DNA from 4 places in the Ensifer sp. Root423 genome. Region 1 is predicted to be linked to each of the others. Evidence: predicted binding sites of a transcription regulator. Region 1 holds the regulator's gene; each other region holds the start of a gene.
The links. Region 1 encodes PhoB, which activates phosphate uptake and scavenging genes when phosphate is short. Its sites were predicted from a motif close to TGTCATNNANCTGTCAT; they were not measured.
Positions count from the first base shown of each region.

Region 2: the regulator PhoB is predicted to act here: its motif matches at 2,651-2,667, upstream of ASD01_RS06365 (putative 2-aminoethylphosphonate ABC transporter substrate-binding protein).
Region 3: the regulator PhoB is predicted to act here: its motif matches at 3,278-3,294, upstream of ASD01_RS03745 (LTA synthase family protein).
Region 4: the regulator PhoB is predicted to act here: its motif matches at 6,043-6,059, upstream of ASD01_RS23895 (DUF1868 domain-containing protein).

Region 1 is NZ_LMEG01000012.1:199,493-207,224, reverse strand. It holds gene ASD01_RS13630 (aspartate aminotransferase family protein) at 1-13, opposite strand, end outside; gene ASD01_RS13625 (GcrA family cell cycle regulator) at 435-956, shown strand; gene phoB (phosphate regulon transcriptional regulator PhoB) at 1,026-1,709, opposite strand; gene phoU (phosphate signaling complex protein PhoU) at 1,912-2,625, opposite strand; gene pstB (phosphate ABC transporter ATP-binding protein PstB) at 2,676-3,491, opposite strand; gene pstA (phosphate ABC transporter permease PstA) at 3,505-4,827, opposite strand; gene pstC (phosphate ABC transporter permease subunit PstC) at 4,824-6,308, opposite strand; gene ASD01_RS13595 (substrate-binding domain-containing protein) at 6,403-7,437, opposite strand; gene phoR (phosphate regulon sensor histidine kinase PhoR) at 7,633-7,732, opposite strand, start outside.
Region 2 is NZ_LMEG01000003.1:104,944-112,675, forward strand. It holds gene ASD01_RS06355 (putative 2-aminoethylphosphonate ABC transporter permease subunit) at 1-301, opposite strand, end outside; gene ASD01_RS06360 (putative 2-aminoethylphosphonate ABC transporter ATP-binding protein) at 304-1,485, opposite strand; gene ASD01_RS06365 (putative 2-aminoethylphosphonate ABC transporter substrate-binding protein) at 1,572-2,594, opposite strand; gene ASD01_RS35385 (hypothetical protein) at 2,748-2,933, shown strand; gene phnY (phosphonoacetaldehyde dehydrogenase) at 2,957-4,411, opposite strand; gene phnA (phosphonoacetate hydrolase) at 4,422-5,684, opposite strand; gene ASD01_RS06380 (2-aminoethylphosphonate--pyruvate transaminase) at 5,700-6,902, opposite strand; gene ASD01_RS06385 (Na/Pi cotransporter family protein) at 7,005-7,732, opposite strand, start outside.
Region 3 is NZ_LMEG01000001.1:748,262-755,993, forward strand. It holds gene ASD01_RS03735 (TadE/TadG family type IV pilus assembly protein) at 1-366, opposite strand, end outside; gene ASD01_RS03740 (DUF1003 domain-containing protein) at 651-1,199, opposite strand; gene ASD01_RS03745 (LTA synthase family protein) at 1,315-3,243, opposite strand; gene ASD01_RS03750 (NAD+ synthase) at 3,512-5,194, shown strand; gene ASD01_RS03755 (hypothetical protein) at 5,198-5,533, shown strand; gene ASD01_RS03760 (TolB family protein) at 5,558-6,385, shown strand; gene ASD01_RS03765 (ankyrin repeat domain-containing protein) at 6,551-7,732, shown strand, end outside.
Region 4 is NZ_LMEG01000034.1:62,076-69,807, reverse strand. It holds gene phbB (beta-ketoacyl-ACP reductase) at 531-1,256, opposite strand; gene ASD01_RS23925 (hypothetical protein) at 1,274-1,633, opposite strand; gene ASD01_RS23920 (acetyl-CoA C-acetyltransferase) at 1,647-2,828, opposite strand; gene phaR (polyhydroxyalkanoate synthesis repressor PhaR) at 3,052-3,630, shown strand; gene ASD01_RS23910 (membrane protein) at 3,725-4,126, opposite strand; gene rpmF (50S ribosomal protein L32) at 4,284-4,469, opposite strand; gene ASD01_RS23900 (glutathione S-transferase family protein) at 4,615-5,262, opposite strand; gene ASD01_RS23895 (DUF1868 domain-containing protein) at 5,259-5,993, opposite strand; gene mtgA (monofunctional biosynthetic peptidoglycan transglycosylase) at 6,096-6,869, opposite strand; gene ASD01_RS23885 (polyprenyl synthetase family protein) at 7,015-7,732, shown strand, end outside.

The sequences.
Region 1 (7,732 bases):
TGGTTGCAGTCATGCGAGGCTCTCCTTCACTCCAGATCGACATCGATCCCGCGCCTCACGCGGGCCGATAAAAATCAAAAATGCCGCCTTTCGGCGGCGCAGGCACTATTCCCATTTCGCGCTGCAATGTCAACAAAACCAAGCCTTGCAGCGCAACATCAAGGGTCGATTCCTGGCAGCAGAAAAATCGTCCGGGAGGGCTTGCAAAAATGCAACGCTGGCCGAGCAAGTTGGGGAAAACTACGAAATCGATTCGGCCTGATTCCCGGGACTCTTGCCACAGAGTCCAGCGGTCAGTACGTTAACATTCAATTACTAGACGCATGCGGCGGACCTAGTCACCAAAAGAGTTATCGCGTTTGCAACCCCGGGGTTTAGCCGGGGTGCGGTGAGGGATTCTGCCATCCCCAACGCTGAGAACGGAGAGTGCAGAAATGAACTGGACTGACGAGCGGGTGGAGAAACTGAAGAAGCTTTGGTCCGAGGGCCTGAGCGCAAGCCAGATCGCGGCACAGCTCGGCGGCGTCAGCCGTAACGCTGTCATCGGCAAGGTTCACCGCCTGAGCCTGCCAGGTCGCGCCAAGGCCGGCGGCAGCACCACGACGGCAGCCCGTCCGAAGCGCCCGACTTCGGCACCGCGCGCACCGAACTACGCTTCGCGCGTTTCGACCCGCCCGGTTGCACGCGCGGCCGGCGCTGTCGTTCTCAAGGAAGAAATCGAAGTCGATCTCGTTGCCGAGCAGGATTTCAGCACCCGCACCGACGTTGTCGTGCCGATGTCGCGCCGCCTCGAGCTGACCCAGCTCACCGAGCGCACCTGCAAGTGGCCGATCGGCGACCCGCTGAAGGAAGAGTTTCACTTCTGCGGCAACGATTCCCCGGAAGCCTCGCCTTACTGCACCTTCCATGCTCGGCTGGCCTACCAGCCGTCGGGGGAGCGCCGCAGGGCTCGCTAAGAAGCTGGACCGCATTGATAAAGGAAGGGGCCGATCGGCCCCTTTTTTTGTTGGCGACTTTCAGACCGCTCAGCTTTCGAGCGAATAGCCGGCGCCGCGAACGGTGCGGATGACGTCGGGCATGTTCGAGAAGTTCAGAGCCTTGCGCAGACGACCGACATGCACGTCGACGGTGCGCTCGTCGACATAGATGTCATGCCCCCAGACGCCATCCAGAAGCTGCGAGCGAGAGAAGACGCGGCCCGGCGAGGACATGAGGAACTCCAGAAGACGGAACTCGGTCGGGCCGAGGCGCACTTCGCGGCTGCGGCGATGAACGCGGTGGGTCTCGCGGTCGAGTTCGATGTCGCCGCAGCGAAGCAGCGTCGAGAGCACCTCGGGCTTTGCCCGGCGCAGCATCGCCTTGACGCGCGCCATCAGCTCCGGCGTCGAGAAGGGCTTGACCACGTAGTCGTCGGCACCCGTCGCCAGACCCCGGACGCGCTCGCTTTCCTCGCCTCGCGCCGTCAGCATGATGATCGGCAGACGTTCGGTCTCCGGACGCTGGCGCAGCCGACGGCAAAGTTCAATGCCGGAAACACCGGGCAGCATCCAGTCGAGGATAAGCAGGTCGGGCAGCCGCTCCTGAAGCCGGATCTCCGCCTCGTCGCCCCGCAGGATCGTATCGACGTCGAAGCCCTCGGCTTCCAGATTGTAACGCAGCAGAACGCTCAGCGCCTCTTCGTCTTCGACTACGGCGATTTTTGGCAACATCAGGTAACGTCTCCTTACCGCGGGCGGCCTTTGGGCTCATCGGCCCGGCCGGCGCTCAGACACTCTAAATCTGGAGCACATCCGCCGTTTTCAAAGGCGGGGCGAAAACCGCATGCTTCAGATACAGGAATTCGGGGCCGCGACCGAAGCCGCGACCGGATCAGATTTCAAAGGGCATGCATGCTTACGGCGCGCTTGGCGCTCAGTCGTTGACCGAGCCCAGCGTCGACGTGGTGTCATCCTTCGGACGCTCGCCTTCCGGCTGAGCACCCGTCGCCATGTAATAGATCGTCTCAGCGATATTGGTCGCGTGGTCGCCGATGCGCTCGATGTTCTTGGCGCAGAACAGAAGATGCGTGCAGGGCGTGATGTTGCGCGGATCTTCCATCATGTAGGTCAAGAGCTCACGGAACAGCGAGGTGTAGATCGCGTCGATCTCTTCGTCACGCTCGCGGATGCTGTTGGCCTTTTCCGGCGAGCGCGAGGCGTAGACGTCGAGCACTTCCTTGAGCTGGACGAGAGCGAGCTCTGCCAGATGCTCGAGGCCACGGGCGAGCTTGCGCGGAATGCCGGAGCCGGCGACCGCGATCACGCGCTTGGCGGTGTTCTTGCCGAGGTCGCCGACGCGTTCCAGATCGGAGGCGATGCGGATCGACCCCATGATCTCACGCAGGTCGGCGGCGACCGGCTGACGCTTGGCGATCGTGACGATCGCCTTCTCACCGATCTGGCGCTCGGCGTCGTCGAGGACGGTGTCGTCCGAGATCACCTTCTGTGCGAGAGCCAGATCGGAGTTGACCAGCGCGCGAACGGACTCGGCGACCATCTGTTCGGCGAGGCCGCCCATCTCCGAGATGCGGCGCGTCAGGTACTTCAGTTCTTCGTCATAGGCGGACATGATATGCATGGACATGATCGTCGATCCTTACGGGCGCTTTGCAGTTACTGTTGCAGCCTTATGCGGCCTCAGCCGAAGCGGCCCATGATGTAATCCTGGGTGCGCTGGTCATCCGGATTGGTGAACATCTTGTCGGTGTCGTTCTCCTCGACGAGATTGCCGAGGTGGAACATGGCGGTGCGCTGCGAAACGCGGGCGGCCTGCTGCATCGAGTGGGTCACGATGACGATCGTGAAGTTCGTGCGCAGCTCGTGGATCAGTTCCTCGACCTTGGCCGTCGCGATCGGATCGAGAGCCGAGCACGGCTCGTCCATGAGGATGACTTCCGGGCTCACGGCGACGGCACGCGCGATGCAGAGACGCTGCTGCTGACCACCGGAAAGGCCGGTGCCGGGCTCCTGCAGACGATCCTTTACCTCGTTCCACAGACCGGCCTTCTGCAGGCTGGTCTCGACCACCTCGTCAAAGTCGGCCTTGGTGCGGGCAAGTCCGTGAATCCGCGGGCCGTAGGCGACGTTGTCGTAGATCGACTTCGGGAACGGGTTCGGCTTCTGGAAGACCATGCCGACGCGGGCGCGCAGTTCGACGACGTCGATCGTCGGGTCGTAGATGTCGTCCTCGTCGAGCGTGATCTTGCCGGTGACGCGGCAGTTCTCGATCGTGTCGTTCATGCGGTTCAGCGTGCGCAGGAAGGTCGACTTGCCGCAACCCGAAGGACCGATCAGCGCCGTGACCGTGTTCTCGCGGATGTTGAGGTTGACGTCGAAAAGCGCACGCTTCTCGCCGTAATAGACCGACACATCCTTGCCGATCATCTTGTAGGGCACGGTGTTCATTTTCTGATCCAGAGCCTTCTCGACTGCTGCTTCTGACATGATGTTCATAGTAATTACCTCACTACCAGCGGCGCTCAAAGCGACGTCGCAACAGAATGGCTCCAAGGTTCATGACGACCAGGAAGATGAGAAGAATGATGATTGCGCCGGAGGTGCGCTCGACGAAGGCGCGTTCCGCCTCGTTGGCCCACATGTAGATCTGCACCGGCAGTGCCGTCGACGGTTCCATAGGCGAACCGGGAAAATCGACGACGAAGGCGACCATGCCGATCAGGAGCAGCGGCGCGGTTTCACCAAGCGCGTGGGCAAGACCGATGATGGTGCCGGTCAGGATGCCCGGCATCGCCAGCGGCAGCACGTGGTGGAAGATGGTCTGCATCTTCGACGCACCGAGACCGAGGGCCGCCGAGCGGATCGACGGCGGGACCGCCTTCAACGCCGCACGGGTGGCGATGATGATCGTCGGCAGGGTCATCAACGTCAGCACGAAGCCACCGACGACGGCTGCCGAGCGCGGCATGCCGGCGAAGTTGATGAAGACGGCGAGACCCAGGAGGCCGTAGACGATCGACGGAACGGCCGCGAGGTTGTTGATGTTGACCTCGATCAGGTCGGTCAGCCGGTTCTTCGGCGCAAACTCCTCGAGGTAGATCGAGGCGGCGACGCCGATCGGAAGCGACAGCACCAGCACGATCAGCATCATGTAGAGCGAACCGAGGGCCGCGACGCCGACGCCTGCCGCTTCGGGACGGCTGGAGGCGCCAAAGGTGAAGATGCCGGTGTTGAAGCTCTTCTTCAGGATGCCGGCGCTCGCCAGCTCGTTCATCCAGGTGACCTGCTGGTCCTTGACCTTGCGCTTGCCCTCATCGACCGAGAGATCGATCTGGCCCTTGAAGGCGGAGTCGATGTTGGCCTCGGCCAGCAGCGTGACGGGAACCGTCTTGCCGATGATCGACGGGTCCGCGGCGACCATGTCGCGCAGGAGCGTGCGGGAGCTCGCGGAAACCATGTCGGTCGCCTGCTTGACCTGCGGCCGCTTGGTGGCGTCGATGCCGAGCTGCTTGACGAGCGCGTCGCGCACCAACAGCGGATAGTTGGCGGTCATCAGCACCTTGCCGTCGGTCGCGCGTTCGCCTTTGGGGTCGATGACCTTTTCGGTGAATTCGATCGGCAGCGTAATCGTCGTCTGCTGGAATGCGGTGTAGCCGTTGGAAAAGACGGTCCACAACAGCAATGCCAGGAAGAAGAGACCGGTGCTGATCGCGGCCATGCCGTAGAAGCGGAACCGGCGTTCGGCAGCATAGCGACGCTTGATGCCGATATCGCGCTTGGCGGATGCGGGACGGGCGGAGATCCGGACGGTCGGGGAAGCGATGTCGGTCATTCGTACTGTTCCCGGTATTTGCGCACGATGTAGAGCGCGTAAATGTTGAGGCCGAGCGTGATGACGAAGAGCGTGATGCCCAGTGCGAAGGCCACCAGCGTCTGCGGCGAGGTGAACTCGAGGTCACCTGTCAGCTGGTTGACGATCTTAACGGTCACCGTCGTCATCGGCTCGAAGGGATTGATCTGCATGCGGGCCGCCACACCGGCTGCCAGCACCACGATCATGGTCTCGCCGACGGCGCGCGAGGCGGTGAGCAGCAGCGCGCCGACGATGCCCGGGAGGGCTGCCGGGAGGATGACCTTCTTGACCGTCTCCGAGCGGGTGGCGCCAAGGCCGAGCGAGCCGTCACGCAGTGCCCGCGGCACCTGGGTGATGATGTCGTCCGACAGCGACGACACGAATGGGATCAGCATGATGCCCATGACGATGCCCGCCGTCAGAACGCTCTGTGCCTGGATGAAGTTCTGGTAGTTGCCGGTCATGAGACCGTTCATCTGGGCGGAGATGTCACGCAGGAACGGGCCAACGGTCACCAGCGCAAAGAAACCGTAGACGATGGTCGGGATGCCGGCGAGCACTTCGAGCAGCGGCTTTGCGGTCGAACGCAGGCGCGGGCTTGCATATTCCGCCATGTAGATCGCCGCGAAGAGGCCGATCGGCACCGCAAACAGCATGGCGACGAAGGCGATGTAGAGCGTGCCGGCAAGAAGCGGGATGAGGCCGAACTGGCCCGAAGCGCCGCCGCTGCCGGCAGCGGCAAACCGCGGATCCCAGACCGTGCCGAAGAAGAACTCGAACGGCGAGACCATGGTGAAGAAGCGTCCGGCTTCCGACAGCATCGAGGCGACGATGCCGACCGTCGTCAGGATGGCGATGGAGGACGCGACGATCAGTGAGCCGAGAATGACCCGCTCGACCTGGTTGCGGGCGCGGAAGCGGGTCGCGACGTTGCGGATGGCGTAGACGCCGCCGGCAATCGCGATCAGCAGAACGGCGACCGTCATCAGCCAGCGGTTGGTCGCGGTCATCGCGTTGAAGTGCTTGGCGACGGTGACCATGTAGGGATCGCCTTCGCCAGCAAGGGCAACGCCCTTGGACGCGAGCGTCGCGCGAAGATTGGCGGAGCCGCTCTCAAGGGCTGCGAGTTCCTCGCCGCTCAGGCGCAGAAGGCCACCGGCAACGGATTTGACCTGACCGAGCGCGAGCTGCACGGCGGCAGGGCCCTGGCTCTGGACGGTATCCGGCAGGGCCGCGCGCGTGCTTCCGTCGATATAGACGGGAGCGGCGAACAGCCAGGTGCCGAGAACGAGTGCGGCCGGAAGCATCGCCCAGATGGCGACGTAGCTACCGTGATAGCCCGGCAGTGAATGCAGGTTGGAGAGCTTGCCGCCGGACTGCGCCAGCGAACGGGCGCGGCCTGCAAAATAAGCAATGAAACCAATAACAATAATGAGCAAAAGAAGGAGCGAAGTACTCATCCGCACGTCTCCCCGGCATCGCCCGTCATGGGTGCCGGCAAATCGAATGAAGGCATGCCCCGGCGCGAAGACATCGCGCCGGGGCTTGTCATTATCAGAGCATGTTGCCGGCAGAGAAAGCCTTGCGGATTTCTTCGCGCTCAGCGTCCGGAGCGGCAACGAGGCCGTATTCGGCGAGCGGGCTTTCCGGGCCGATCATCTGGTCGTCGAGGAAGAACTCAACATATTCCTTGAGGCCCGGGATAACGCCGAGATGTGCCTTCTTGACGTAGAAGTACAGCGGGCGGGAAACCGGGTACTCGCCGGAAGCGATCGTTTCGGTCGACGGTACGATGCCGTTGACGGTCGCGACCTTCAGCTTGTCGGCGTTGTTTTCGTAGAATGACAGGCCGAACACGCCGATGCCGTTCTTGTTGGCAGCGATACGGGCGAGCGTTTCGGTGTAGTCGCCGTCGATGTCGACAGCCAGGCCGTCCTTGCGGACTGCGACGCACTTGCTGTGCTGCTGCTTTTCATCGGCAACGGCAGCCTTGATCACGTCAACGGCGCCAGCGTTCTTGCAGCCTGCAGCGAGGATCTTCTCTTCGAAGACTTCGCGGGTGCCGTGCTTTTCGCCCGGGATGTAAGCGGCGATTTCGACGGCCGGCAGGGCGGCGTTGACTTCGGACCACTTCTTGTAGGGGTTGGCGACGATCTTGCCGTCGACGACGACTTCAGCAGCGAGCGCCTTGTAGAGGTCTTCCGGCTTCAGGGCGAGGTCGGCATTGCCGGCGTCGGTCGCAAAGACGATGCCGTCATAACCGATCTTCACTTCCTGGATTTCGGTGACGCCAGCGGCCTTGCAGGCCTCGACTTCGCTGTCCTTGATCTTGCGCGAGGAGTTGGCGATGTCGATGGTATCAGGGCCGACGCCCTTGCAGAATTCCTTCAGGCCAGCGGAGGAGCCGCCGGATTCGACCACCGGGGTCTTGAAGTCGGGGAACGTCTCGCCGAACGTCTCGGCGACGATTTTGGCGTAGGGAAGAACGGTCGAGGAGCCAGCGACCTGAACCTGATCGCGAGCGGCGGCTGCGCCGGCAAATGCGGCCGAAGCGACCAGCGCCGCGACAGTGAGTTTAAGAGCTTTCATAAAAGTTCTCCCGGAATGGGCTTGTGTTGGTGTGCGCCAAGCGTTGCAGCGCTCTTCGCCGTCTTATCGGCTGCCCCTAACTAGCTGCCGATGGCCACACCTTTTATGTCAGTTCGACGAAACATTTATGACAGCTCATGTCATTGAAAATGCTAATGAAAAATGAACACCCCCGGGTTTTCCCGCGCCAATATGTCAGAAGCGGACCGTAAAGGTCGTGCCTTTGCCGACCTCTGAATGGATGAGGAGCCGGGCACGATGCCGCGTGAGAATGTGCTTGGCGATGGCAAGGCCC
Region 2 (7,732 bases), on a different contig from region 1:
CGGAACTGCTGGAAAGCTCGGCTTCCGTCACCGCCCCGAGTTCCCGGTTCAGGTCTTCGGCGGTGACGACCGGCCCCCAGTTCGCCCCCGTCTCGTCGCTCACCTGGAACTCGAAAGCCGAAAGCTCGAACCGGTAGGTCGACAGCGACTTCGACAGCATGACGAAGAGCGGCGCGCCAAGCGCGACGACCAGATATAGCCCGATGACTGCCATGAAGCCGAGCTTGATGCGGTCGTCTTTGGAGGATTCCTGGCGCAGCCGCTTGCCGATCAGGGGAAGGTGGGGTGCTTCCAGAACCATGTTCATCGTCCAGCCCCCCTCGGATAGAGCAGCAGGCGTTCGCGCGGGATCTCCACCTGGATGGCGCCGCCGGTTTCGATCCGGAGGCGTCTCACCGCGTTGACGGAGAAGTCGGCAACCAGCGTGCGCTCGCCGAGACGCGGGGCCGTCAGGCGCGTGCGCCAGAACATGCCGAGGAACTCCATCTCGCGCACCTCGGCATCGATCAGGTTCTGCGGTGTGGCCGGCCGGTCGCTGGCGTTGACGGCATGGGCATCGGCTCCGTGGGGAATGATGTCGACCGGGCGGACGACCGCCGTTGCCGCATGGCCGGCGGAAAAATCCTCCGTCGAACAGCAAAAGGCGGAGTGGCCGATCTCGACTTCGTCATCTCCAAGAACCCGGGCTTCGAACTGATTGGTCTCGCCGATGAAGTCGGCGACGAACAGCGTTTCGGGATGACGGTAGATTTCGGTCGGCGAGCCGACCTGCTCGATGACGCCGTGGTTCATGACGACGATCCGGTCGGCCATGGCGAGGGCCTCCTCCTGGTCGTGCGTCACCATGATGGTCGTCACACCGAGCTTTCTCTGCAGCGCCTTGATCTCATGGCGAAGGTGCACGCGAACCTTGGCGTCGAGTGCCGACAGCGGCTCGTCGAGCAACAATAGCCCCGGCGAGATGGCGATGGCGCGGGCAAGCGCGATGCGCTGTTGCTGGCCACCGGAAAGCTGGGCCGGATACTTCTTGCCGTGCGCCGAAAGGCCGACCGTTTCCAAGAGTTCGGCGACCCGGGATGCGACCCCCGCCTTCGATCGGCCGGTGTTTTCCAGGCCAAAGGCGATGTTCTGCTCGATCGTCAGATTGGGAAAGAGCGCATAAGACTGGAAGACGATGCCATAGTCGCGGCTAGAAGCCGGCAGCGTCGAGATATTGCGGCCGTCTTGCAGGATGGTGCCTTGCGTCTGCAGGTCGAGACCGGCGATGGCTCGCAGCAACGTCGTCTTGCCGCAGCCGGACGGGCCGAGAAAACAGACGAACTCGCCCCTGGCAATCGACAGCGAAATGTCGCGAAGCGCGACGAAATCGCCATAGGTCTTCCAGAGATCCGAGATCTGCAAGTAGGGGGCCGGCTCCGCGGCCGCGTCATCGGCGAAGTGCTGACGGCTGGTGGGCGTCGGTTCGATCGACAGGGCATGCCTCATCTGCAAGCTCCGCTGGCTTGAGGGATTTTCTTTCCGAGAAATGCGATCGGGCGCAGCGCAAAGGCGCTGCGCCCGGCCGATCAGGCTCAGCTCTTCGGTTCAGACTTGGCGTCGTAACGCTTCTGCCATTCCTTGAGGATGTCAGAGCGGTTGTTTGCAGCCCACTCGAAGTCGTTGACGATCATCCGGGAAGCGATGTCGTCGGGCAGGTGCTCGACCTGCTTGGCGACGCCCGGATAGGCAACGACGGCATAGCCGGCATTGTACATTTCGTTCGCTTCCTTGGTGACCGACCAGTCGACGAGCGTCTTTGCGGCTTCGAGGTTTGCCGTGCCAGCGATGATTGCGGTTGCCTCGGCCTCCCAGCCCGAACCCTCGGCGGGGAAGATGATGTCGATCGGTGCACCGGCACTCTTGGCCTTGGCGCCCGGAAACTCGAAGGACACGCCGATGACGGCTTCACCGGCGCCTGCCATCTTGCACGGCTTGGAGCCGGAATGGGTGTAGGCGGAGATGTTCTCGTGGAGCTTGTCCATGTAGTCCCAGGCCTTCTCCTCGCCCCACATCTGCATCCAGCCGGAGACGTCGAGGAAACCGGTGCCCGAGGATGCCGGGTTCGGCATCACCACGTGGCCCTTGTATTCGGGGTTCGTCAGGTCTTTCCAGCTCGTCGGCGGCTTGAGGCCGAGCTTTTCGCCCTCGACCGTGTTGTAGCAAAGAGCCGCGACATAGGCGTCCATGCCGACCCAGCTCGGCGGCGTGTCCTTATCGACGAATTTCGGGTCGAGCGTCTCGACGCCCTTGGGCTGGTAAGGTTCCAGCATGCCTTCGGTCTTCAAGAGAAGCAGCGAGGTTGCAGCGAGCCCCCAGACGACATCGGCCTGCGGATTGTCTTTTTCTGCAAGCAGCTTGGCGGTCATGACGCCTGTGGAATCGCGCACCCAGTTGATCTTGATGTCCGGGTGGGCCTTTTCGAAGGTCGCCTTGTAGCAGTCGAGGTCGACGGCTTCGACGGCGGTGTAGACGGTGAGCTGTGTTTCAGCGGCAGCGATGGCAGGAAGCACAGCGGAAACGGCGCCGGCAAGCACAAAGAGCATGCGTCTGTTCATGATTGAAGTTCTCCTCTGAGGTCCTGGTAAAACCGGGGAAGCGCGGCGGACAATCTTGTCGTTGCCCTGTTGTGATCGGCTTCGGGAAACATTCTGCGCAGCGGTTTCCTGTAAGTAAAATTTATTATTCTTATCGATTAGAAGAAAAAAACTATGGATGTTCTGCCGCAGAACTGGGCATGGAAACCGCGCTTGACCAAGGCGGCGGCAGGTTTCGATACGATTTCGCACAATCTGCCGGATGAAGGAGCAGATCTAAGATTGCGCGTCGCGCAGAGCCCCGCGACGCTGCGGGAGCAAATAAAAAGGGAGCCGCCATGGCGGCTCCCAGAGGGGTGAATCAGCGGGGGAAACGCTTGAGATCACCATGGCAAGGAGAATGTCTTGACGTTGGTAAAGCTCTTCATCGCCTCGATGACGCCTTCCTTGTAGCCGTTGCCGGAATCCTTGATGCCGCCGAAGGGGCTCATCTCGATCCGGTAACCCGGCACTTCCCAGATGTTGACCGTGCCGACCTTCAGCCCGGCGATGTATTTCTGCATTCGCCGGAAGTCATTGGTGCAGACGCCGGAAGAAAGGCCGAAGGCGGTTGAGTTCGAGAGCGCGATCAGCGCGTCGTCATCATCGGGCGCGCGCACGATCGGTATGATCGGCGCGAAGGTTTCTTCCATCACCAGTTCGCTCGAATGCTTAACGCGGTCGACAACGATTGGCGGCAAGAGGGCGCCTTTACGGCCGGGATCGTAGAGGATCTCCGCCCCTTCTTCCGCTGCCCGGTGCACCCGCCGCTCGAAGACTTCCGCCGCCTTGGCATGGACGACCGTGCCAAGGTCCGTCGCCCGGTCCATCGGATCGCCGAACCTCAGCTTTTTCGCTCGCTCGAGCACCAGCGGCACGAAGCGGTCGGCAACGCTCTCCTGGCAGAGGATGCGTTTCACAGCGGTGCAACGCTGGCCGGAGTTCTTCGTCGCGCCGGCAACGGCCAGATCCGCGGCTCTTGCGAGATCGTCGTCCGACAGATCGTTGAGGATGATCAGCGGGTCGTTGCCGCCGAGCTCCAGGATCTGCCGCTTGTAGTGGGCGTGGGCCGCGATCAGCTTGCCGACTGGAACGCTGCCGGTAAAGGTGATGAGGTCGAAGTTCGGATTGGTGATCATCTCCATGCCAATATCGGCGGGCCAGCCGGTCACGACCGAGAGCATTTCCGGCGGCAGGCCGGCCTCATAGAGAATGTCGGCGAAGATAAGCGCCGTCATCGGCGTCAGTTCTGTCGGCTTGAGCACAACGCAATTGTTCGTCGCAACCGCCGGCGCGACCTTGTGTGCCACCATGTTGAGCGGATGGTTGAACGGCGTGATCGCCGAAATGGCGTTGAGCGGTTCGCGCGTGGTGAAGATCTTGCGCGCCTTGCCGTGTGGTGTGAGGTCGCAGGAGAAGATCTCGCCGTCGTCATGAATGCACATCTGGCCCGAGAGCGTCAGCACGTCGAAGGCGCGGCCGACCTCGTAGAGCGAGTCCTGCTTGGAGATCCCGAGCTCCAGCGTGATCAGATCAGAGATCTCCTCCTTGCGGGCAACGAGCAGGTCCGCAGCCTTGAGCAGGATGCGCTGACGCTCGTAACGCGTCAGCTTCGGCTGGTAGGCGGCCGCGATCTCGAAGGCCTTGCGCGCATGCTCGGCGCTGCCCGCAGGCACCGTGCCGATCACCGCATCGTTGAAAGGGTAGCGCACCTCGATGCGCCCTTCGGTATCGACTGTCTTGCCGGCGATCCGCATGGGCTCGTGGCGAATTGCAAATGCTGTTTCCACCTTGGTCATCGCTCCCTCCCTAGTGCGTTGTCTGGGCGGCTGCGACGAGCGCGTAGTAGAACGCATCGAAATTGCGCAACGACGCGGATGTCAGCAATTCGGGCAGTTTGCGGTTGGCGATGAAAGGCACCGCCTGTTCGGTCAGGCCGCCATGCGAGCGCAGCGGTTCGTTCAGCGCCGCCAGATCATGGCGATGTTCGCTGGTGCCGAGCGTCTTGTTTTCCGAGGAGATCAGCACGAGATCGCCGATCCGATCGTCGGGCAGCTCGAAGCGTACGCAGGCTTCCGGGCGGGAGAGCACGACGTCGATGCCTTCGATCGCCTGCAGCCGCTCGATGATCTCCTCCTTGTCCGCACTTTCGGGCAGATAGGCCGTGGCAAACGAGCCGAGCGCGCCGTGATGCACGACATAGGGGTCGGTGATCGGCAGGATGACGCGCGCGGCGTCCTTGCCGAGCCATTGGTCGAGCAGGTCCTGCACGTAGATGACATCCGGCGAACCGTCCGCCTTGTGCTTCGGCTTCATACCGTGGTCGGCCGTGACGATGATGGCCGCGCCGAGCGCGTCGAGTTCGGTCAGATACTTGTCGAACATCTCATAGAAGGCGTTCGCCTGGGGTACGCCCGGCGCATATTTGTGCTGCACATAGTCGGTGGTCGTCAGGTACATGACATCCGGCCGAAATTCCTTGAGCAGCTTGACGCCGGCGGCAAAGACGAATTCGGAGAGATCGGCCGAATAGACTTCCGGTACAGCGCGACCGAGCCAGGCCGAGGCATTGTCGAGGCCGTTTTCCGCCTCGGTCGTCTTGTCCGCCTTTTCAGACGAGAAGCAGATGGCCCTGCCCTCGTCATACTTCAGCCCGTGGCCGAGCAGCGCCCTGAGCTTGTCCTTCGCCGTCACCACGGCGACCTTCGCACCCGCATCGTAGAATGCCTTGAAGATGGTCGGGGCGCGCAGGAAGCGTGGATCGTTCATCATCACTTCGTTACCCGTCTGCGGTTCGTAGAGATAGTTGCCGCAGATGCCGTGGATCGCCGGCGGCCGGCCGGTAGCGATGGAAAGGTTGTTCGGATTGGTGAAGCTCGGGATAACGCTGAGCGCGGTGCGCTCCGTCCCGGTCTTGCGGATGCGCTCGAGCGTCGGCATCAGCCCGGCCTTGATGGCTTCGTCGAGATAGGCCGGCTCGCAGCCGTCGAGGCAGATGGCGATGGCCGGGACATTCGGCCAGGGATAGGTGCGACGGTTGGCGGTAACGGTGATCTTGGACATCTTGTTCATCGTAATTTCCTCAGTTCAGGCAGCGAGACGGCGACGTTCTTCAAGGGCGACGGCCGGGGGAGCGGCGCTGTCGACGCCCATTTCGGAGAGTGAGTTGCGGGCGGCCTCGACCACGCGGCGCATGACATGCTCGTCCATGCGACCGATGCAGCCGACGCGGAAACTGTCGACCACCGTCAGCTTACCCGGGTAGATGATGAAGCCTTTGTCCTTCATCAGGTCGTAGAAGCGGTCGAAGGCGAAGGCCGGGTGGGCCGGGCTGAAGAAGGTGACGATGATCGGCGACAGCCACTGGTCGGCAAGCAACGTCTCGAAACCGGCCTCGCGCATGCCCGCGACCATGACGTCGCGGTTGCGGGCATAACGGGCTCCGCGACCGGCGACACCGCCCTCTTCCCGATGCAGACGCAAGGCCTCCAGGAACGCCGCGACAACGTGGGTCGGCGGCGTGAAGCGCCACTGGCCGGTCTTGTTCATGTAGTCCCACTGGGCATGCACATCGAGGCTGAGTGAATGGCTGCGCCCCTTGGCTGCCTCCAGTTCGCTCTTGCGGGCGATAACGAAGCCGAAGCCCGGCACACCCTCGATGCACTTGTTGGCGGAAGAAACGATCGCCTCGTAGCGGAAATCGCCGATACCGGCCGGCACTGCGCCGAAGGCGCTCATGGAGTCGACGAGCAACTTGCGACCGCGGGAATAGACTGTGTCGGAAATCTCCTTCAACGGGTTGAGGATGCCGGAGCTCGTTTCGCAATGGACGATCACGACATGGGTGATTCCAGGGTCGGCATCGAGCGCTGCTGCAACCTCCGGACCGCGTGGCGGCATGTAGTCGCCCTTGTCGATCGTCACATGGTCACGACCGAGATAGGAAAGCGTCTGGGCGATGCGCTTGCCATAGGCGCCGTTCATCAGCACCAGCACACGGCCGTCCTTCGGGACGAAGCTGCCGAGCATCGCCTCGACCGAAAACGAACCGCTGCCCTGCATCGGCACGCAATCGAACTCGCCCTTGGCATCGCCGGCAATCTCGAGCAGTTCCTGGCGAAGCTTGGCGGTCATTGCCCGGAAATCGCCATCCCAGGAACCCCAGTCCCGCAGCATGGCTTCCTTAACCCGATAGGCCGTGGTTAGCGGGCCGGGCGTCAAGAGATAGGGCTCGCCCAGCCTCGGTGTTTCCAGGGGCGCGATGGTTCTTTCAGAAGCGGTGTTTGGCATTGTCCGTCCTCGCGGTTGGCGTGTTCGAGAACGACAATGGGGCGGAAACATCTATCTGTAAAATCGTTCTTTTGTATCAATCTATCGTTTCAATTTATATATCTAAGCAGCAGGCACGAGCCGGCTTTCCAGGAGGTCCCCGCTCTCGCGCAGGCGCGGATAGGCCATCGTCGTCACCAGCGAATTGACCTCCTTCAGCGCCCGAACGATCTCGAGATGCATGTCGCTCGACAGGATGCTGGTCGCGATGCCCTGCCGAAGCCGCTCCAGATGGCACTTGCTGCTTTCTTCGACCAGGCGACGCACATGTTCCTTCTGCCGAACCATTTCGCGCGCGATCACCGGGTCCGGGGAGACGAGAAGATTGGCCGCCAGCCTGACGTTGGAAGACACGGCCGCATGCAGCAAGGTGAGTTCACGCCATCCCTCCTGCGAGAAGGTCCCTGCGCCCGCAAGCCGCTCCTCGGCCATTTGCAGGAGGCTCTTTGCGACGACGTCTCCGGCATATTCGAGATGGATCGCTGCCTCGGTGAGTTCGATGCCGCGCCGCGATTGCTCTTCGGTCAGGATGCCGCGGTTGACGGCGGCGATGTAGAGCTTGATTGCGCTATGGGCCACGTGGATGTCGCCATCGATGCTTCTGAGCGCCTTGACCGCCTGCGGTGTCGGCGCGTGAATGACGGTCATGACGGGCTCCAGCATCCGGGCGATAAGATTGCCCATGTGCAACACCTCGCGTGCCGCGGCCGCCAGCGCCTGCGCCGGTTTGTCGATCAGCGCCGGGTCAAGCGCGCTGACATGAGCCGCACGATCATTGGCACCGGCGGCCT
Region 3 (7,732 bases), on a different contig from region 1:
GAATGTGAACAGGTTGAAGATCGGCAGGTCGCCGGCGTCGTATTTGATCCGGACGGTGAACTGGTTTGCGTTGTTGGCGTCGTCCCTGACGGTGACGGTCATGCGCGACGACTTGATGAAGGCCTGATCCATCGTCGTGCGACGGATATAGTCGGTCGCGAGCCGTTCACGCTCGGTTTGGGAGAGGCCGGCGATGGCTGTGCGGGCGGCATCGGCAGCAATCTGCTGAATGGAATGGGCGGCACTGAGATAGACGCCATAGGCGATCAGGGTCAGCACGCACATGAAGAAGAGTGGTGCTATTATTGCAAATTCGATCGCAGCGGCCCCGTCCCGGCCGCCTAACAGGCGCTTGAAGTTGGACATTGCAGCATCTCCGCGTACCCACGTTGCTGTATTTCTCGAATGTCCCTGCACCCATAACGTGATCCTCAAATATTAATTTTTTCATACTCCGATAAGTTGTTGAATCCCAATGCATTTCGCGAATGTTGCAAAATGTGTATTCACAGTTGAATTAGTATTTATGATAATGAGCTAGTTTTCGCCCTGTCGCGGCGGCTGCGCGCGTCCGCGTCCGGGCGCCGAAATCTGCGCGAGGGCCGGCTTGCCTATCGTCAGCGCATCGTCCCGGTTCGGCCGGGGTCCGGTCACTCCTGTCCGGGGGGCGTGCGATAGCGTTCGAGCTGCCGGTTGAGCGTCGCCAGGTCCGCGCGCAATTCGGAGATCTCGCGCAGCAACACGTCGTCGACCTTGTGATGCAGTGCGATCAATTCGACTTCCGACTTGAGATTGACTTCGTAGTCCTTCGAGGCAGCGAAGCGGTCGCGCTCCGCCTGGCGGTTCTGCGACATCATGATGACCGGCGCCTGCAGCGCGGCGAGCATCGAAAGCATCAGGTTGAGGAAGATATAGGGGTAGGGATCGAAGGCGCCGGTGGCGAGCAGAATGGTGTTCAGCAAAACCCAGAAGACGAGAAAGCCGCAGAAGCCGATGATGAAGCTCCAGGAGCCGCCGACGCGGGCGATGTTGTCTGCGAGCCTGTCGCCGAAGGAGAGCCGTGCCGTGAAGGCGGCATGTGAATCGGTGGCGAGCGTGCGTCGGTCCCGGGCATGGGTAAGAATGCGGCGCTCGATCTCTCCGAGCTCGCTGAGCGGCTTGCCGAAAAGCTGTTTCGATATGTCATTGAAGTGCGGCATGGCGATCTCCGGAGTTGGCCGGAGACAATCTAGCGCGTCAGCGCCGCAAGGAAATCAGGCGGTACGCGAAAATGCCGCAAGGACCGGAGCGGTTGCTGGCCGCTCCGGTCTTCGATCAGTGGGTTTCGACGCTGGCGAAGAGATCAGCGTGTGACTTGAAGAACCGGTCGGTCGAGAAGCGGTCGCCGAACATCATGTCGTGTTGCAGGAAGCGGTAGTCACGCAGGAGTGCCGGCACCTTCGGCTGGCGCGACCACTCGGCGACTTCCTTGCCATTCTTGCGGATCAGCATGTAGCGGTCGACGACGCGGTACTGGTCATACACCTTGCCGAGGAAGCCGGTGTAGTAGGGATGCTCGTAACCGGACTGCTTGAGGATCTGGTAGGAGAGGAAGGCCGGGCTGATGGTGCCGACGTTCTTCTTCGGGCCAGTCTTGTTCGACCAGACGACGAGCGGCGTTTCATGCTGCGCCTTCATCTGCTCCTTCGAACCTTTGCGCTCCGCCGTCACACCCTTCATGAAACCGGTGCTGGTATAGACGGTGTTAAGCGGCGGCAGATGGTCGCCAAAAAGCACGATAACCGTTTCGCGATCGCGGTTCTTGGCCCAGTCCATCAGCTTCTTCAGGCTGTCGTCAGCCTCCTTGATGCCCTGCGCGTAGGTGGCAAGCACCTGGCGGTCGGCCTCGGGCAGGTCGCCTTCGACCTTGATGGTGTTGTTGGCGTAGCGGTTGGCCTCATAGGGGCCATGGCCCTGGAGTGTGACGGCGAAGAAGAAGAACGGGTCGTCCATCGCGTCGGCCTGGCGGATGATCTCGTTGGTCAGCGAGTCGTCCGAGGCGAAGATCCCGCGCTTCTGCATCGGCGGCATGTTCTCTTCCGACTTGAACATGTCGAAGCCGAATGCCTTGTAGACGGCGGTGCGGTTCCAGAACCAGCTCTGGAACGGATGGATGGCGCGCGAGACGTAACCTTCGCCACGGAAGAAGGTGGCAAGCGACGGGATCGGATTGCGGATGTACTGCTGGTACGGGATGCTGCCGTAGGGCAGGAACGCGTTCGAGAAGCCGGTCAGCGCCTCGAACTCGACATTGGCGGTCATGCCGCCGAACTCCGGCGAGAAGACGTTGCCCGACTGCATTTCGCGGATCGTCGGCATCGGATCGGGCGACAGCTTGACGTTCGGCAGGCGGGTCGGATCCCAGAAGGATTCGCTCATCAGCACGATGACGTCGGGCTTGCCGCGGTGCGAGGTGCCGGCGGGAAGCGGCTTCACCGGAATGCGGTCGATCGCGTCGGCCATGTAGCCGGCGGGCGCGCTGACATTGGCCATCGGCAGGTTGATCGCAAAGGCGAGCGCAAAGCCGTTGTGCTTATAGTTCTCGGTCTGGTCCCACATGATCGGGATGACCTTCAGGCGATCACGGATCCAGGAGAACTGGTTGTAATCCATGATGTTCCAGAAGGCGACGAGCAGCGGCAGCGCGAAGGCGAGGCGGGCGACACGCTCGCGGGTCGTCAGCTTCGGGAAGGTCCGCCAGGCAAAGCGCAACAGGAGGGCGATGGCGACGACGGTGGCAACCAGGCCGACCGCGATGCCGACCGCCGTCCACGGACGGTCCTTTACCAGCACGGGCATCAGCTCCATGATCTGGCGGCCGAACAGGAAGTCGGTCGGATAGAGCGGATCGGACAGGAACACCTGCTTCTGCTGGCAGATGACGGCCGGCAGAAGTGCCAGCGGCGCGATCACCACGGCGGACTTGTGCTCGCGGCCGAAAATACCGTCGACAGCGAGCAGAATGAGAAAGAATATGCCGATGGTCGTCAGCGCCGGGCGCGTCGGGTCGAGGACATAGGATAGGGTATCGGTCAGCGACTGACGGACGATCAGTTCAACGGCGAAGACAAGGGCAGTTGCAACGAACAGGGAGAACAGGGCGCTGCGCGTGGAAGCGAGCGTCTTGGCGTGCCGTGCGGCGAAGCCGGGTCGATCGGCATAGACACGTGAGCCTCGCGCGACAGCGGAATCGATACTGGCCAACATATTCTCCAATTTCATAAATGCGTCGTGTAACTGTCATACGCCCGTCATTTTGAACAGGGGATGAATGGTTTCTTAACGGGAATGGAGGGTGGCTTTTCGTGGCGTGAAGCCGCACGAACGGCCCAGTATAAGGACCGGGAAAAACAGAAGTTTTCGGTTTTTTTCGCGTGGCTGCGATTGGCTGTGGGTATTTTTCCGCAGATTGCGCTAAAGAACATTGCGAAAGTCAGATGCAATCGTTCAGGACAGACCGACAGGCCCGCTCATGACCGCCCATAAAAACGCCCCCTCGCTCCTTCGTATCGCCGTAGCCCAGCTCAATCCGACCGTGGGCGACATCGCCGGAAACCTGGCCAAGGCGCGTGAGGCGCGCGCCGATGCGGCGCGACAGGGCGCCGATCTCCTGCTTTTGACGGAGCTGTTCATTTCGGGCTATCCGCCGGAAGACCTTGTTCTGAAGCCGGCCTTTCTCAAGGCCTGCCTCCAGGCCGTCGAAAAGCTGGCCGCCGAGACGGCCGATGGCGGCCCGGGCGTCATCATCGGCTTCCCGCGCCTGTCGAAGACCGGCCGACATAACGCCGTGGCAGTACTCGACGATGGCAAGGTGATCGCGATCCGCGACAAGGTCGATCTGCCGAACTATGGCGAGTTCGACGAGAAGCGCGTCTTCGATCCGGGCGAGATGCCGGGACCGGTCAATTTCCGCGGTGTGCGCATCGGCATTCCGATCTGCGAGGACATCTGGGGCGATCTCGGCGTCTGCGAGACGCTGGCCGAAAGCGGTGCTGAAATCCTGCTGTCGCCGAATGGTTCGCCCTATTATCGCGGCAAGGTCGACGTGCGCCATCAGGTCGTGCTGAAGCAGGTGATCGAGACCGGCCTGCCGATGATCTATGCCAACCAGCTCGGCGGCCAGGACGAATTGGTCTTCGACGGCGCCAGCTTCGCCTTCAACACCGACAAGTCGCTCGCCTTCCAGATGAGCCAGTTCGAAGAGGCTATCTCGATCGTGGAGTGGAAGAAGGGCGAGAGCGGCTGGCATTGCGAGCACGGCCTGAAGTCGCGCCTGCCGGAGCGGGAGGAGGCGGATTACCGCGCCTGCATGCTCGGCTTCCGCGACTATGTGAACAAGAACGGCTTCAAGAATGTCGTGCTTGGCCTCTCCGGCGGTATCGATTCCGCCATTTGCGCAGCGCTCGCCGTCGATGCGCTCGGCGAGGAGCGGGTGCGCACGGTCATGCTGCCCTACCGCTACACCTCGCAGGAATCGCTGAAGGACGCCAAGGAATGCGCCGAGGCCCTCGGCTGCCGTTACGACATCGTGCCGATCTCCGAGCCGGTCGAAGGGTTCCTCAGCGCACTCTCCGATACGTTCGAAGGCACGGAATCAGGCATCACCGAGGAGAACCTGCAGAGCCGCACCCGCGGCACGATCCTGATGGCGATCTCCAACAAGTTCGGCTCGATGGTTGTGACCACGGGCAACAAGTCGGAGATGTCGGTCGGCTATGCCACGCTCTATGGCGACATGAACGGCGGCTTCAACCCGATCAAGGACCTCTACAAGATGCAGGTCTATGCCATCTCGAGCTGGCGCAATACCACGGTTCCTCCGGGCGCGCTTGGTCCTTCCGGCATCGTCATTCCGCAGAACATTATCGACAAGGCGCCTTCGGCCGAGCTTCGTCCCAACCAGACGGACCAGGATTCGCTGCCGCCCTATCCGGTGCTCGACGACATTCTCGAATGCCTGGTGGAAAAGGAAATGGGGACGGACGAGATCGTCGCCCGCGGCCATGACGAGGTGACCGTACACCGGGTCGAGCATCTGCTCTACATCGCCGAATACAAGCGCCGGCAATCGGCGCCGGGCGTCAAGATCACCAAGAAGAACTTCGGACGCGACCGCCGCTACCCGATCACCAACCGCTTCCGCGACCGGGGCTAGGCGATGGATATCCTCTCCGAAGAGACGGACGGCCGACAGGGCCGTCCAGATTTTACGGACGAGGAAATCCGGCTCCTGCGACTGTGGTCGGCAAGCGACGTTTCCGCCGGCCGGCAGCTATCGGCGCAGATCGGCTATTTCGCGACGCCTGCGATCTTTGGGGTCTATGGCCTTGCGACCGGAAGCCTCACCGTCGTCGGCGTTGCCTTCATCTGTATCCTGCTCCTGCTGGCCTGGGGTCTGGTCACCGACTGGCGGGACCGACGCAATTCCGTTCTGATGCAATCGGTCTGTTCCAAGGTTCTGGCGACCCTGCCGGCGGGTGAAGACAAGAAATAGCGGCCTCGTCCGGGAGAGAAGAGCATGCGCAGTTCCGTCGAAATCCATGACATCGCAACAGGTGAAACGCGGGTTGTCTGGCAGACGGACCGGCTGGTCGAGGCACCGAACTGGTCGCGGGACGGCTCACATCTGATCATCAACGGTGACGGCAGGCTCTATCGGCTTGGCCTCGATGGTTCCGAACCGGTGGAGATCGATACCGGTTTTGCGACGCTCTGCAACAACGACCACGGCCTCTCCCCGGATGGCACGACGATCGCGATCAGCGACAAGACCGAGTTCGGGAAATCGGCGATCTACCTGCTGCCGGCCGAAGGCGGCACGCCGCGGCTCGTCACCCGCAACCTGCCTTCCTATTGGCACGGCTGGTCGCCCGACGGGAACACGGTGACCTATTGCGGCATCCGCGACCAGGTCTTCGACATCTATACGATCTCCGTCGACGGCGGCGAGGAGCGGCGGCTCACCCATGGGGAGGGCCGCAACGACGGGCCCGATTGGTCGGCAGACGGCGAATGGATCTATTTCAACTCGAGCCGTACCGGCCAGATGCAGATCTGGCGGATCCGCCCGGACGGTAGCGACGTCACGCGCATCACCGACAGCCCCTATGGCGACTGGTTTCCGCATCCGTCGCCTGACGGTAAGCATCTGCTTGTGCTTTCCTATGACGGCGACGTCTTCGATCATCCGAGGGATCTCGATGTCCGGTTGAGGCTGATGGACCTGGACGGGGGCAATGCCCGCATCCTGTTCGAGCTCTTCGGCGGGCAGGGGACGATCAACGTTCCCAACTGGGCGCCCACGGGCGATCGTTTCGCCTTCGTCCGCTACGAACGGGAAAGCTGACCGCGCTGGACAAGTATATCGAGGCCATGCTAGCGATGAGGTCGTTCGCAGGGCGCATCCGATCCGCGGGAAGGGCAAGGCCCACCTGTCTCACTGAACTTGGTTGCCACACCTCTTTTCAGTCTGTGGGCGCGGATACCGGACGTGAATGAAAGGAGGTCTTTCATGATCACGCGCGATCTTTCCGCGAATATTACCCTCGATACGATCCGCAAGCAGGCCAAGGCCTTTTTGAAGGCCGTCAAGGCTGGCGATGCCAGTGCAAGACAGCGGGCGCTTCCCTATTTCTCCGAACCGACCGCAATGGGCCTTCAGGATGCCCAGCTGGTGCTTGCCCGCGAATTCGGCTTTGCCAGCTGGACGCGGCTGAAGCGGCATCTGGAGAAAGCCGAGGCCGGCACGCCGTCGACCGAACAGGTCGCAAACCGCTTTCTCGCTCTGGCGACAGTCTCCTATTTCGGCGACGTCGCTGCCGATCCCGAGCGGTTCGCTCAGGCACTCGACCTTCTCAAGGACCATCCTGAGATTGCCGGGGACAACATTCACGTGGCCGCTGCGCTCGGCGACGCCGCGGCGATCGACCGCTTTCTCGATCGCGACCCGAAACTCGCAGAGAAGCGCGGCGGTCCGTTCGACTGGGAGCCGTTGCTCTACGCCGCATATGCCCGCGTTCCCGGCCGCTCGTCGCTGCCGGCGGGCGCCCGCCTGATTGCGCGCGGGGCCGATCCGAACGCTTACTGGCTCGACGACGGCCAGTATCGTTTCACGGCTTTGACCGGCGTCTTCGGCGAGGGCGAGGCGGGGCCGGAGCGGCAGCCACCGCACCCGGATTGCCTTGCCTTTGCGCGGCTGCTGCTTAATGCCGGTGCCCGAGTCAATGACAGCCAGGCGCTCTACAACCGGATGTTCGAACCGGACAATTCCTGCCTCCAGCTGCTTCTCGACCATGGCCTCAATGCCGACGACCGCAACAACTGGCTGGTGCGCAACGATGGCGGCCTGGTCGAAAATGGCGAACGCGTCTTCGACTATCAGCTTGCCTGGGCACTGGAAAAACGCATGTCCGATCGCGTCCGGCTGCTTGTTGCGCACGGCGCCGACGTCAATCGCCCGATCAAGGGGCGCACGCCCTATCAATGGGCGGAGCTCGGCGGCGATCCGGCACTGGCACAATACCTCGTGTCGCGCGGCGCGACCGAAGCACCGCTGGAGGATGTCGACCGGCTGGCCCGTGCCGTTGGGGAAGTGAAGGCCGACGAGGCGAGGGAACTTGTCGATAGGGATCCGACACTTGTCGCTCGAACCCAGGCTGCACACCCCGCCATCCTGCACGAGGCGGCGGGTGAG
Region 4 (7,732 bases), on a different contig from region 1:
TAGCCCATTGCACCACCTGTTGTGGTCGGCGCAATCGACAATTGGAACAGCCGTGGAACGAATCGGCGACGAATCGACGACTCATTGTGATTCACTGTATGTTCACGACTACATATAGATTTCAACGCCGAACGTTGCACCACATGCTGAATCTGGAGCTGATTCCGCGCATCAGGCCCTTTGGCGCGCAACAATCCCGGCTCTGCCATTGCCTGACAGGTCCAAGGATTCCGAATCCAAGACTCTGGAAAGCCTGGAAAATTTTTCACGAAATTCGTCAGGGATTCACCCAAGTGAGAGAATGAGAATCGCAGTTTAGAGTCGCGACCAGTGCGGGAACATTCGGCAGCGACTCGCAGACCGCGCGTCATTCCACCTTTGTTCTCCACAAGATATAGTGTCTACGCCCCACTCCGGCAACGGAACTGCCAGCGCAACTTCAGGATTTCGAGCAGGATTTTCAGCGCTGCCGCCGCATGGAAACGGCGCCTCGAAAGGCGCCGTCCGGTAATGTTCGGCTTGTCTGATGCTCAGACGAAAAACTGTCCGCCGTTCGCCGAAATCGTCGAGCCGGTGATGAAGCCGGCATCGTCGGAGGCGAGGAACACCACGCAGCGGGCGATTTCTTCCGGTTCGCCGAGGCGGCCGACCGGGATCTGCGGGATGATGCGCTCGTTGAGCACCTTCTCCGGCACCGCCCGCACCATCTCCGTGCCGATATAGCCGGGGCAGATCGCGTTCACGGTAATGCCCTTGGCAGCCCCTTCCTGGGCGAGCGCCTTGGTGAAGCCGAGATCGCCGGCCTTGGCCGCCGAATAGTTGGCCTGACCCACCTGGCCCTTCTGGCCGTTGATCGACGAGATGTTGATGACGCGACCGAAGCCACGGTCGCGCATGGCCGACCAGAGCGGATGCGTCATGTTGAAGAGACCGGTGAGGTTGGTGCCGATCACCTCACCCCATTGCTCCGGCGTCATCTTGTGAAACATGGCATCTCGGGTGATGCCGGCATTGTTGACGAGCACATCGACCGGACCGAGATCGGCCTCGACCTTGGCGATGCCCTCGGCACAGGCCTGATAGTTGGAAACGTCCCATTTGTAGACCGGGATGCCGGTTTCCTGCTTGAAGGCCTGAGCCTTCTCGTCATTGCCGGCATAGTTGGCAGCCACCTTGTAGCCGGCATTCTTGAGTGCGATGGAAATTGCCGCACCAATGCCGCGCGACCCACCCGTGACCAATGCTACCCTGCTCATATGCGCCTCCCACTTGATCAGTTCAGTTTTTCGAATGCCTTCTGCATCAGCTTTTCGCCGACCTGTTGCCCGTAGAGCCCGGCGGCCGCTTGAAACTGCGGCGTAGCCAGCGCGGACAGAGCCACCTCGCACTTCTCCAGCGCGAGACCCATCATCACCGCGGAGAGCTGCTCCAGCGACACCTTCAATGCGCCGCCGTCATCGTTCAAGGCCGCGACCATCACGTCCTTGAAAACGCTCTCCTCGTCGGAAGTCGTATGTTCCAGCATGCACTCTACCAGCCGCGCCTCGTTAAGAGGCGCGGGATTGGCATGTGCAGAAACGATCGGCGAACCGGCCAGAAGCAGGGAAAATGGAACCCACCTGGCGCTGTTCATGCCGCCAGACCGATCAGAACCGCTCGACGCACATGGCGACGCCCATGCCGCCGCCGATGCAGAGGGTTGCAAGCCCCTTGGAAACGCCGCGGCGCTTCATTTCGAAAAGCAGCGTGTTGAGCACGCGGGCGCCGGAAGCGCCGATCGGGTGACCGATGGCGATCGCGCCGCCATTGACGTTGACGATCGACGGATCCCAGCCGAGGTCTTTGTTGACCGCGCAGGCCTGGGCAGCGAAGGCTTCGTTGGCTTCCACCAGTTCGACATCGCCGATCGCCCAGCCGGCCCTTGCCAACGCCTTGCGCGACGCCGGGATCGGGCCGGTGCCCATGACCTGCGGATCGACGCCGGCGGTTGCCCAGGAAACGATACGGGCGAGCGGCTGGATGCCGCGCTTGGAGGCCTGTGCCTCGGTCATCAGCAGGGTGGCTGCGGCGCCGTCATTGAGGCCGGAAGCGTTGCCGGCGGTGACCGTGCCTTCCTTGTCGAAGGCGGGGCGCAGCTTCGTCATCTGGTCGAGCGTTGCGCCATGGCGGATATATTCGTCCTGGTCGACGGTGACGTCGCCCTTGCGACCCTTGACGATGAAGGGAATGATCTCGTCGGCAAAGCGCCCGGCCTTCTGGGCCGCTTCGGCCTTGTTTTGCGAGGCGAGTGCGAACGCATCCTGCTCCTCGCGGCTGAGTTGCCACTGGCGAGCGACGTTCTCGGCGGTGATGCCCATGTGATAACCGTAGAAGGCGTCGGTCAGGCCGTCCTTGATCATCGTGTCGATCATCTTGAAGTCGCCCATCTTCACGCCGCCGCGAAGATGCGAGCAATGCGGCGCCATCGACATGGACTCCATGCCGCCGGCGACGATGATCTCAGCATCACCGGTTGCAATCTGCTGCATGCCGAGCGCGACGGCGCGCAGGCCCGAGCCGCAGAGCTGGTTCATGCCCCAGGCGGTCTTTTCCTGAGGAACGCCCGCCTTCATCGCCGCCTGGCGCGCCGGGTTCTGGCCTTCGCCGGCCTGCAGCACCTGGCCGAGGATCACCTCGTCGACCTCGGCAGCCTCGACGCCTGCCCGCTCGAGCACGCCCTTGATGACGGCAGCGCCAAGTTCGTGCGCCGGCGTATTGCCAAAGGCACCGTTGAAGGAACCGACCGCGGTGCGGCCGGCGCTGGCGATCACGATGGAGGGATTGCTCATGGGACGTTTCCTCAGATCTTCTTGCCTAATGCAGGCAGACTGGCAAAGCGCGCGACGCAAGTCAAACGCCTTGATGCAGTGCCACAAAAGCGTCACCTAAAACGCAACCGCAAGATTTTGCACTTGCGTCGCCGCAACGCACAAAGACATTGTCAGCGGCGCGCTTTTGCGGATACTCTGAAAAACGCAATAAAGACGGGATGATGGGGGAGAGGAGACCCTGATGGCGAAGCACGAAGGCCAGATCGTTATCAAAAAATATGCGAACCGGCGGCTCTACAACACCGGGACCAGCACCTATGTCACGCTCGACGACCTGGCTGTGATGGTGAAGAAGGGTGAGGACTTCATCGTTCAGGATGCAAAATCCGGCGAGGACATCACCCATTCCGTGCTGACGCAGATCATCTTCGAGCAGGAGTCCAAGACCGGCAACACGCTGCTGCCGATCTCCTTCCTGCGCCAGCTGATCTCGTTCTACGGCGACCAGATGCAGATGGTGGTGCCGAGCTATCTCGAACACTCGATGCAGGCTTTCACCGAGCAGCAGTCGCAGATGCGCGAGCAGATCAACAAGGCCTTCGGCGACACGCCGCTCGGCAAAAACCTGCAGGTTCCGCTGCAACTTGTCGAAGAGCAGGTGCGTCGCAACACCGAGATGTTCCATCAGGCCATGCAGATGTTTTCACCCTTCATCACCGCGCCGCCCGTGAAGGAAACGAAGAAGGCCGAAGCCAAGGATATCGACGAGCTGAAGGAGCAGCTTCGCGCGCTCCAGACCAAGCTCGACAATCTCGGCTAAGCAGGACCACCAGGCAGGAAAACGGTTCCTGCCTTCACCTCACCTGAACAGAGATCGCGGAAATCGGGGCGGCGTCGCCCCGAACCGTCTGGACCTAGAGGCCGATCGACACGTCCCGGCCGGCCGAGCGCATCGACACGGCAAAGCCGGCGATAACATCGATGAAGCTGATGGTCATCAGGATGAAGAAGAGCTGCGTTGCCGCCGGTGCGAGCAGCAGAAATTCGATCAAAAAGACGATGAACAGGATCATCGAGAGCAGATGATCCATCAGTGCGCGGCTGCTCGTGCGCGTCGCTTTCAGCAATTCGACGAAGAGCAGCAGCAGGGCGCCGACGATCAGAAGGTCGCCGAAGCGCATCGTCCAGGTCGCGCCTGATAGCATGGAGAGCGACACCATGTCGGCGTTCAGGCCGGCGAGGCCGCCGAACATTCCGATCATCGCGAGATTGTAGATTGCAAAAGGCAGGATCAGCAGCGGTATGGCAGCAAGCATCAGAACTCCTTGACCGCGTTTATGGTGGACCATGTTTATGCGGCGTCGTCACGCAAGGCGCCAGCGATACCACGGCGTCCAAGCAAGATCATGTCAGATGCAAAACAAAAGGGCCGGCAGAGCCAGCCCTTTGAACCTAATCCGCGAACGGAAACGCTTATGCGCTTTCCTTCGGGGTCAGAACCTGACGGCCACGGTACATGCCGGTCTTCAGGTCGATGTGGTGCGGGCGACGCAGTTCGCCGGAGTTCTTGTCTTCGACGTAGGTCGGGGTCTTCAGAGCGTCAGCCGAACGGCGCATGCCACGCTTGGACGGGCTCGTTTTTCTTTTAGGTACAGCCATTTCATTCTCCACTTATCGGGCAAACACTGTTCAGCAGCCGAAATGGCCGTGTAAAACAGATGTTAATCACGGAAATTTGGCGCGCTTATACATGGACAACTGCCGTTTGACCAGTCCCCACGGGCAATTTTTCGACTCGACCTTTTCAGACCTCGTCTTCGGCGACGACCCACGGCTCTGCGCGGGCGGCCTCCTCCCATTTCAGGAACGCCGGATGTGCCTTCACGCGGTTCATGTAGCCGAGCGTTTCTCGATCCGCAACGAGATCGTAGACGTCGAAGCGGTTAACCACAGGCGCGTACATCGCATCGGCCGCGCTGAAGGACCCGAAGAGGAACGGGCCACCGGAACGCGCAAGCGCCTCCGTCCAGATCTGCTCGATACGTGCCACGTCCGCGCGGACGTCCGCGCCAACGTCCAGCGCCTGCTTTGGCCGACGGATGTTCATCGGGCAGGCACCACGCAGAGCGCGAAAACCGGACAGCATCTCCATCGAATAGCTGCGCGCCCGGGCGCGCGCCTGAGGGTCGGCCGGCCACAGCCCGGCGTCGGGAAAGAGTTCGGCGACATATTCGATGATCGCCAGCGATTCCCAGATAAGCAGGTCCCCGTGGCGCAGCAGCGGCACCTTTCCGGTCGGCGAGATCGCCCGGATCTCCGGATTGCCGGCGGCGAAATCGAACGGAATGACCACGTCCGAGAAATCGATGCCGACTGCCGTCATCGCGATCCATGGCCGCATCGACCAGGACGAATAGTTCTTGTTGCCGACATAGAGTGTAAGTCCGGTCATTTCTGTTCCTTGATTGCTGGTCTCTCCGAGAAAACGATCAGTTCCTCGAAATGGTTCATGTCCTCGAACGAGCAGAAGGCCGGCGGATCGAGCGCGATCACCGGCGCCTGCTCGCGCAGAAAAGCGAGCTGCTCGTCCAGCATCGCCTGCCAGCGCGGCAGCGCCGCATCGTCGAGCCAGTCGACGGGGTAGGCATAGGTGATGTGGAATTGGTAGTCGTCATGATCCGGATGTCGATAGCCGAAGGCTTCCGCGAAAGCGTCGCGCCAGGCCTTGAGACAGGCGCGGTCGGCGGCACCGTCGCCTTCGAGTGCAAGGCCCGTCGGCGTGATCCCGGTCACGCGGGCGCGGAACTGCTCCAGCGGCGCAAAATGCGCAAGCCGTTCGCGGTAGTACGCCGTCATCACCTCGATCGGCGTATCGAGCGGCATGCCAGCCGGCCAGTAAGGGAGCTTCCGGCGGTGTTCGATGATGCCCTGGAAGATCGTCATGTGCAGGCTGGACGGTTGGGTAAAGGCGAACTGCCGCGCCTCGGGCATCGCCATCAACCGGTCGCGCACCGCAAGCACGGCGGCCTCGGACGGCGATCCGGCGGCAACGTGAGACACGACCGTGTTGCCCGGTTCCAGCAGGAAGAGGCCTTGGGTGTTGTAGCGCGTGCCGAGATGTCTCGGCGGGGCATCGTTGGCGCTGCGGCCAAGGGCGAGAAGCGAGGGGGAAATCAGGGTCATGGAGCAATCGGGCCTTTCGAAGGGAGAGAGGCCCAGATGGCAGAACTCTACAACGCGAGCATGACATCGCCCGACGAGCCCATCCAATGAAAAGGTCTGATCCTAATTATAAAGGCAGGTGATGTAACCGCCGGAGCGGCTGGCGCGGCGCTCGATCAGGTTCGCCAGACGCTTGAGACCGCGGCCTGGTTTTCCGGCGTTGCGCTCCTTCGGATTGGGCAGCGACACCGCAAGCAGCGCCGCCTGCCGGCGCGAGAGCTTCGACGCTGAAACCCCGAAATGATGGCGGGCGGCCGCCTCGATACCATAGATCCCGTCGCCCCATTCGGCGATATTCAGATAGATCTCCATCATCCGCCGCTTGCTCCACACGAAGTCGGCGGCGACCGCCAGCGGCAGTTCCATGCCCTTGCGCAGGAAGGAACGACCGTTCCAGAGATAGAGGTTCTTGACCGTCTGCATCGGAATGGTGCTCGCGCCGCGGGTGGATTCCCCTTCGAGCGCATCCTCGACCACGCCCCGCATCTGGCCCCAGTCGACGCCGTCATGGGCGCAAAACTGCCCGTCCTCCGACATCATCACCGACTGCACGAGAACCGGGGCGATATCATCGAACTCGACCCATTGCCGATCGTAGCCGCGCAGCAGCACGAGATCGCGCAGCATGAGCGTCGAGACGGGATGGATGAACTCCACCAGGTAGAGAACGATCAGCGCGTAGGGAAGGACGAGAAAGCCCAGGACAGCCAGGACGATCTGGCGGCGACGCGTGCGCAACGTCCGGCGAAGCGAAGACCAGCGACTGGAAGGCAATTCGCCCTCCTCGCGCGCTTCCGGAACGACGTTCGCGGCCTGACTGTTCACCTCGCTGTCCATCCGCTTCTCTTAGTGCATGCGCAGGCAGAGTTGAACGGGCTTTCTGGCAAAAGGCAAGGCGCGGAGAAGGCTGTCCCAGGGAAAGCGCGCGGCTGCGACACGAATCCCCGTTGAAAGCCCTCTTCGCCCATGTCAAAGAGCGCGCATGAGCCAGGACACATCGCCTTTTACCCGTCGCCTCGCCACCAATGCCCGCACCGTCGAGGGTCTGCTGGAACGTCTGCTCGGCCAGACGACGGAAGCCGACGAAATCGCCCGGCCGGCAAACCTGCTCGCGGCCATGCGCCACGGCGTGCTGAACGGGGGCAAGCGTCTGCGCCCCTTCCTGGTGATCGAATGCGCCGATCTGCTCGGCGGCAATCGCGATGCGGCCTTGCGCGTCGGCGCGGCACTCGAATGCGTGCATTGCTATTCGCTGGTCCATGACGACCTGCCGGCGATGGACGACGACGACATGCGCCGCGGCCAGCCGACCGTGCACAGGGCCTTCGATGAGGCGACGGCGATTCTTGCCGGCGACAGCCTGCTGACCTTTGCCTTCGATATCATCGCAGCACCCGAGACAGCGCTTTCGGATGCGCAGAAGGTGGAACTGATCCTGGCGCTCGGACGCGCCGCCGGCCACGGCGGCATGGCCGGCGGACAAGCGCTCGACCTGGCCGCGGAAAAGTCGCCACCGGACGAGGCCGGGATCGTCACGCTGCAGGCGATGAAGACAGGTGCCCTGATCCGCTTTGCCTGCGAGGCTGGCGCCATCGTCGCCGGCGCCGCGAAGGAGGACCGCGCGCGGCTTCGCGCCTTCGGCGAAAAGATCGGCCTTGCCTTCCAGCTTGCCGACGACCTGCTCGACCTTACCGCGGATG